Regions from separate parts of the Paenibacillus sp. J31R109 genome, predicted to be linked through region 2. Evidence: riboswitches for the same ligand, from Rfam matches in the RefSeq annotation. Region 2 holds a riboswitch; each other region holds the start of a gene.
The links. A riboswitch is a leader RNA that binds a small molecule or an ion and turns the genes downstream of it on or off. The one in region 2 is predicted to bind cyclic di-AMP.
Positions count from the first base shown of each region.

Region 1: another riboswitch for cyclic di-AMP. It lies ahead of AC58QT_RS32140 (resuscitation-promoting factor); the one in region 2 lies ahead of AC58QT_RS21515 (C40 family peptidase).
Region 3: another riboswitch for cyclic di-AMP. It lies ahead of AC58QT_RS23630 (stalk domain-containing protein); the one in region 2 lies ahead of AC58QT_RS21515 (C40 family peptidase).

Region 1 covers NZ_JCAUAR010000024.1:12,828-15,092, forward strand. Annotated here, with positions in the region: gene AC58QT_RS32135 (ABC transporter ATP-binding protein) at 1-425, opposite strand, end outside; cyclic di-AMP (ydaO/yuaA leader) riboswitch at 709-903, shown strand; gene AC58QT_RS32140 (resuscitation-promoting factor) at 1,193-2,265, shown strand, end outside.
Region 2 covers NZ_JCAUAR010000009.1:26,214-28,478, forward strand. Annotated here, with positions in the region: gene AC58QT_RS21510 (hypothetical protein) at 1-740, shown strand, start outside; cyclic di-AMP (ydaO/yuaA leader) riboswitch at 908-1,046, shown strand; gene AC58QT_RS21515 (C40 family peptidase) at 1,050-1,520, shown strand; gene AC58QT_RS21520 (MSMEG_1061 family FMN-dependent PPOX-type flavoprotein) at 1,660-2,265, shown strand, end outside.
Region 3 covers NZ_JCAUAR010000010.1:231,519-233,783, forward strand. Annotated here, with positions in the region: gene liaF (cell wall-active antibiotics response protein LiaF) at 1-140, opposite strand, end outside; gene AC58QT_RS23620 (hypothetical protein) at 125-265, opposite strand; gene AC58QT_RS23625 (PspA/IM30 family protein) at 434-1,096, opposite strand; cyclic di-AMP (ydaO/yuaA leader) riboswitch at 1,254-1,406, shown strand; gene AC58QT_RS23630 (stalk domain-containing protein) at 1,411-2,202, shown strand.

The DNA of each region.
Region 1 (2,265 bases), on a different contig from region 2:
TTCATCCCTTTGGATAAATGGCTCGCAAAGCTATTCAGTTTGTCTTTCATTTGGAACTGTTCTAACAAGGATTGGGAACGGGTTTCGTAATCCTCCTTGGAAACGCCGTAAGCCATGGCCGTTAATTCAAGGTGTTCGCGTATCGTAAGCTCTTCGTATAGCTCTGGACTTTCAGGTACATACGCATACGTCGCACGGTAAGGTAATGGATCTTCGGCTAACGTTAAACCGTTAATGCGAATGAATCCTTTTTGCGGTTGAAGCAGTCCAAGTATATTTTTGATGGTGGTACTTTTACCTGCACCGTTGAGTCCGATCAATCCCATCATTTCACCTTGACGAATGGAAAAGGTAAGATCATGAAGAACAGGTTTATTGGGTAAATATCCACCGAATAAAGCGTTTACTTGCAAGATGGGCCCCATCTCAATTGCCTCCCTAAATAGCAAATTATTGGTATTTTTTAATCAAATACTTCCAGAATCATTATAAACAAATTTGCATTTTTAGCCTAGTTTTGGTCATTATACTATGAAAAATAGCGTATACGTACGTTATAGTTAGAAAAATGTAGATATAATTGGGTTATATTCGAAAAATAATCAAAATTTAATTGATTTAGCCCTTTTTAACGGGTGTTAATCCCTTTACAGGTTGAGATTAACAGCGTAATATACTTTTCATAATAACTTAATATCCAATTTGCCAAATTTCCATTCGCTGAGTTCCAAATGTGGGAACGGGGGAACCACTGCAAACTTGAATTGCACACCAATGCAGTTTAAGTAAGCAGAGAGTAATAGGGGTGAATCATAGACGTTAAACAAGCAGTTTGCGTCTACGTAGGGCGACTCTCACGTCCGAATCCGTCAGCTAACCTCGTAAGCGTAAGAGAGGTAACGATTGTCGTGCGTGCTATTTGTATTTCACTATGCAAACTAAGCCAGCGAGAAGAGTCCTCTTCTTGCTGGCTTTTTGTCCACATACAGGGTTCTACACAGATCGGAAGACATAAAATAACCCGGAATTCATAGGATGATGAATAGGTAAAAGGGGGGGACGACCAGATTCGGCCTAGGTATATTTTCGGCTGATGATGGCGAGCATGTTAAGTTAAACTAAAAAACCTTAGTCGCGTCAAATTTAATCATGCTGTAACCTGGCGGCGAGGCTTTGAAGGAGGACCGAAGAAGTGGGCAGTATCTCAATTAGCGAGACCCATGTAAAACGATCATCCAGCATGTCCTTCGCATTGCGATGGAAGCATGAAAACTTGCGTTTGATTTTAAGCTTAGCTGTAATCTCAATCGCAATGACTTTCATGTTTTTGGTGTTGTTGTACGGAACGGCTACCAAGAGCGTATCCGTGGTTGTGAATGGACAAGAAACTGTTGTGCACACGAAGCAATGGGTCCTGCAACGCCTACTGGATGAACAAGCCATAACGATTGGTGAACACGATGAAATTTCAGCTGCACTCACGACTAAGCTCAAGGGTGGAGACAAAATTGTTATCGAGCATGCCTCACCAATTCAATTGACTGCTGATGGAAAGACCACCACTGTTTACACAACTGCAAGAACGGTAGAAAGTGCATTGCAACGTTTAAATATTGCACTTGGGGAGACCGATCGTATCACTCCCGAACCGACAGCCGCTCTGACCACAGGCGATGAAATCAAGATCGTCCGTGTGAAAAAAGAGACGGAGGAAGTCTCTGAACCGATCGCATTCGAGACAGAGAAAAAGAATGACGCGTCTTTACTTAAAGGGAAAGAGCAAGTCGTCCAAGAGGGTAAAGAAGGCGTATTGGTCAAGAAGAAAGAAAAGACTTTCGAAGACGGTGTTTTAGTCGCGGAAGCAGTTGTGGGTGAAGAAGTACAAACAGAAAGTGTTAAAAAAGTAGTTTCCGTAGGCACCAAAAACCCTGTGGTTGTTCTCTCTGCCTCTTCACCGAGTGTGGATGAGGTTTCCAAGAACGGTGTGACCTTCGGTTACAAACAAATTCTCAAAAACGTGAAGCTAACAGCTTATTCAGCGGGCGCTGCGTCGACGGGCAAAACCGAAGGCTCCTCGGGCTATGGTAAAACCTACACAGGTACTACCGTGACCGAAGGTCGTACGATTGCGGTCGATCCGAAAGTGATTCCGCTTGGATGGTGGGTATACATCGAAGGAATTGGATTCCGTCGCGCTGAGGATATTGGCAGTGGCGTGAAAGGCCAAATGATCGATGTGTACTATGAAGATCATGGTTATGCTAA
Region 2 (2,265 bases):
TGGGCTGGGGTATTCTCCTGTATAAACTCGTTCAGGGCATACTAGTCCCCCTCATGCATCGTTTCCCTGGCGCCGAGCAGCCAAAACAGGCATTGCAAATCTTCCTAGCTGAAGGCCAGTTTCAGTTAATAAAAACCGATCTTAGCTATTCCTATTTATGGTGGCTAGCTGTCCTCTTGTGTGCTCGCATGCTGATGACGCCACTCCTAAATGGCGGTGTATACTACTCACTTACGCACCCTCATCAGAATGCAGGCTATCGGTTCTTTCGCGGGATGAAAAAACTTATGTTACCGTTTCTGCTCGTGTATCTCGTCCGGATTGCACTTACCCTGTTTCCACTCATCTGGCTGCTACCGAAAGCCTCATATATTCTCGCGCATAGCGGATCCTATGAGCAAGTAATCATCAAACTTCTGCCTTGGATACTCTGTCTCTTTGTCTACGGATTTGTCTTGCAGCTTCTCTTTATGTATGTGCAATTCGCCATCGCGGCTAATCTAGGCATCCTATCTACAGTCATCTCCTTTTTTCGACATTCACTGCCGATTGTCGGACTGGCCATTATTCTGTTAGTAATAACAGGACTTTTAGCAGGGGTAACTGTCACAGCTACCTACATATGGGCTGGACTGCTAGCACTAGTCATTTATCAGCTATATCCCCTATTCCACATTTTCATCCAGATTTGGGGGATTTCTTCTCAATATCAACTGCTTTCTGCCAAAATATCCAATTAATATTCAAAGAAACAGCCAATAGGCAAATATTCCCCCCTCTCTTTGAGAAGGGGGCTTTTTTTTGTCTATTCCTCGAACAATTCCGCTTATTTTTTTGCCTATTATGTAACCATAAAAGAGGAAATTCAAACTTTATGACGAATAAAAAGGACTAGCATCAAAAAACCAAATATTTCATGCCGAATTCCTCAGTTTATGGGGAAACGGGGGAACCACTCCGGGTGAATTGATCTTGCAAGACAGGGATCATAGGGAACCTTCAACCGAACCCTCCAGCTAACCTCGTAGGCACCGGAAGGAGACAAGCAGTTGAAGAAAGTTGTTGGTCTTGTTTTTAGCCTTGTTTTGTTTTTGAGCGTAAGCGTAGGAAGCGTTTTCGCGTCATCCTCTATGGACAACGCAGTCGAAGATCTCGTAGGAACTCCCTACAAATGGGCAGGAACGACAACCAAAGGGTTTGATTGCTCTGGTTTCACATCCTACTTGTTCAATGGTTTCGGCATCGACCTTCCACACAGCTCCAAATCACAAAACAGCGAAGGCTACTGGGTTGACAAAAAGGATCTTCGTAAGGGCGATCTTGTATTTTTCAACACGGATGGCAGCGGCATATCTCATGTAGGCATGTACCTTGGAGATGGTGAATTCGTTCACTCCGCTACAAATCAAGGTGTTGTGAAGAATAAGTTGAGCGAATCCTATTATGCGAAGCGGTATGTATCAGCCAGACGAGTTCTATGGGATGATATCTACAATCAACTAACTGCTGAATCCAAGTAATATTCTCGGCACAGAATGAAGCCCTGCAAGCTTTGCTCGTAAGAGCAGTTTGTAGGGCTTCATTCATTTGAGCGAGAAGATCTGCGTATACTACAATGAATACATAAAGGCCTTCGGCCTCCAGGAAGGATAAGAATACATGGACAGCATAAAAGATCTTACACCCCCACCGTTCCCCGGCATCATTCAATCCATTGATGAGATTCGCGCAGCTATCGGAGAGGCGCATCCAGCAGTCCAAAAGAAAGTGATCAACCAAGTCGACGCGCATGCTAGAGCGTTCATCGCCAAGTCACCCTTATTCTACTTATCTACTTCGCATGCGAATGGACTGTGCGATGTATCACCTCGCGGTGATAGCGCAGGCTTTGTACGCGTTCTAGATGAACATCGCCTTATCTATCCAGAAAGACTGGGAAACCGTCGACTGGACTCGATGCAAAATATGTTAACCAACCCGCAAGTGGGTCTCTTATTCATCATTCCTGGCGTGGACGTGGTGCTTCGCGTCAATGGCCGCGCTTGGCTGACGAAAGATGAGGAGCTATTGTCAACGATGCAGTTAAACGGGAAGTCCCCCATCGCCGCTGTCGGCGTTGAAGTGCAAGAATGCTTCATTCATTGCAGCCGTGCCCTCAAGCTGTCAAAGATTTGGGATTCCTCGACGTGGGTGCCTGAGAAAGAGCATCCAGACAGCATGGAAATGTTCCGCGCCCATCTAGCATTAAACGGAGTTCCGCTAGAA
Region 3 (2,265 bases), on a different contig from region 2:
CGGTGAATGCCCAGCAAAATAAGGATTACGGCCACAATGGGAAAAAAGCCTACGGTATGATCTAGAAGCAAAAAAACACCGACTGCAATCAGCACAAGCGCTGTATTTCGGCTGCGGTTATTTTTCATTTCTTCTCCCATCGATGCACCTCCTCTGGCTGCTGCTTCATGTCTTCGTTCATACGATTCTTAGCATACCATAAGAATGGACGACCTCCAAGATGCAAATCCTTATAGGGCAAGGCTTTGCCTTTCATGGAGGTCATGCCCACGTGGCCTCTTTCTTCTGCCCTAACTCGAATTTTTCGAGTTGCAGTGCCTAAGTGGCCTCTTTACTGTTGCCCTAACTCGAATTTTTCGAGTTGCAGAGCCTAAGTGGCCTCTTTCTTCTGCCCTAACTCGAATTTTTCGAGTTGCGAGAGCGAGCGCCAACGCTATTTTCGGTTATGCGGATCTCGCTCATCGCGAGCGCGCTGCTCCTGCTGCCAATCGTGCTGCAGCTTGGTACGCAGCGCGCGCAGTTCATGCTGAAGGTTGCCCCCGGCTTCCTTCAGCGTTTCCTTCGACAGGCGGCCCGCCACGCGGAGCCCCTGCAGCGCTTCCCGGCCCAGCTCGCGGCCGGCGACCTCCAGCTCGCGCCATGTGTCGCGAGCTTCTTTGCTGTGCAGCCCGCTGCGCGGCTGCACATCCTCGGCTGCGTGCCCCGCACGCAGCCCGCGCAGTTCCTCTGCGAGCGCCAGGCACAAGTCCTGGCTGCTCGCGTACTGCGCGCGGTAGTGCTCAGCTGCGGCTTCCTCGCGCAGCTTCTCTTGCAAAGCTAGCCGCGCGAGGTCCTCTTCTCCGGCACGCATGGCAAGCTCCGCCTGCTCGGCGCGGAGCTGCGCCATTTCTTCTGCGCGAGCAATGTTGCTGCGCAAGGCAATCGTCGCCTGAAGCGCATCTTCATAGCGCTCCTCTAATTGAACGATCGTATGGTTCCCCGCATACGCAGTACTTGGATTCGTTTTGCCAATCGTCTCTTGCCAGACGGTTTCAGCCATTTTGCCGATACGGTCAAATATATTAGTAGGATCAATTTCCTGTTTCTTATCATTCATATCCAAATCGCCCCTCATCCTTCATCATACTCCTATCGTAGCTTAATAAATGATGTTCTAAAACCGACTATTGACCGTTTTTGAACCTAGACCTAAGTCTAGTATGAGAGCGGTACAACCATATTTTGGTCGTTGTTCAGGCCTATCGATGATGATAAAATATTTGAAGCCGAGTCTAGTGCGTAAATAAAGGCACTGGTACGGGGGACGAAATACTTGGGGTGAATATTTGCTTCGGCTTGGAGCAGACTAGGGAGAACCTTCTTCCCGAACCCGTCAACTAACCTCGAAGGCTCATGAAGGAGGATTACCAATTGAATAAGCTTACCAAAGGGTTAACTAGCCTGGCTGTTTCACTAACAGTTCTGGCAGGAGGCTTTCTTTCCCCATTTTCAGCTCAAGCAGCTGCAATGGAAGTGAAAGTGCAAGTCAACGATGACCTCATCCATTTCCCTGATGCGCAGCCATTTCTGGATGGCAACGAAATTACCCAAGTCCCGCTCCGGTTCGTAACCGAGAAGCTTGGTTATACAGTGAATTGGAAAAAAGATGGAAATCAGATTGAAGTAACACTAAATAACGACAAACATACGATTACCTTGGTTTCAGGTCAAAAAGAAGCCAGCATTGATCAGGAAACTGTCGAATTGGATGGCCCTTCCCAGTATCAAAATGGACGGGTTTATGTACCGCTTCGTTTCCTTTCCACAGCTACAGGTGTACCTGTCCATTGGGATGCTAGCAGTAAACTAGCTATTCTGAGTAAAGATGGCGGGCAACATGCACCGGATTATCAAGTTTTTGAGTCTACAGCTTATTCATCAGATCCTTCTGAAAACGGTGGGTACGGCGCATTTGATTACATGGGTAATCCACTTGCAGTCGGCACAGTTGCTGTTGATCCATCTGTTATTCCACTTGGTACCAAACTTTATATTGAAGGTTATTCGTTTAATGGTCTTCCGCAAGGCGGCATGTACGTCTATGCAACCGATACCGGTGGCGCCATTAAAGGAAAACGAATGGACATCTTTATCCCTGGCTCGCGAAAATCTTTGCAAAGCTTCGGCATTCAGAAAATTAAAGTGTACCAAATTCCTAATTAATTGCTTGGAAGAGCTGCCCCTTGAGAATCACACAAGGGCAGCTCTTTTTGGTAGGTGAATGTT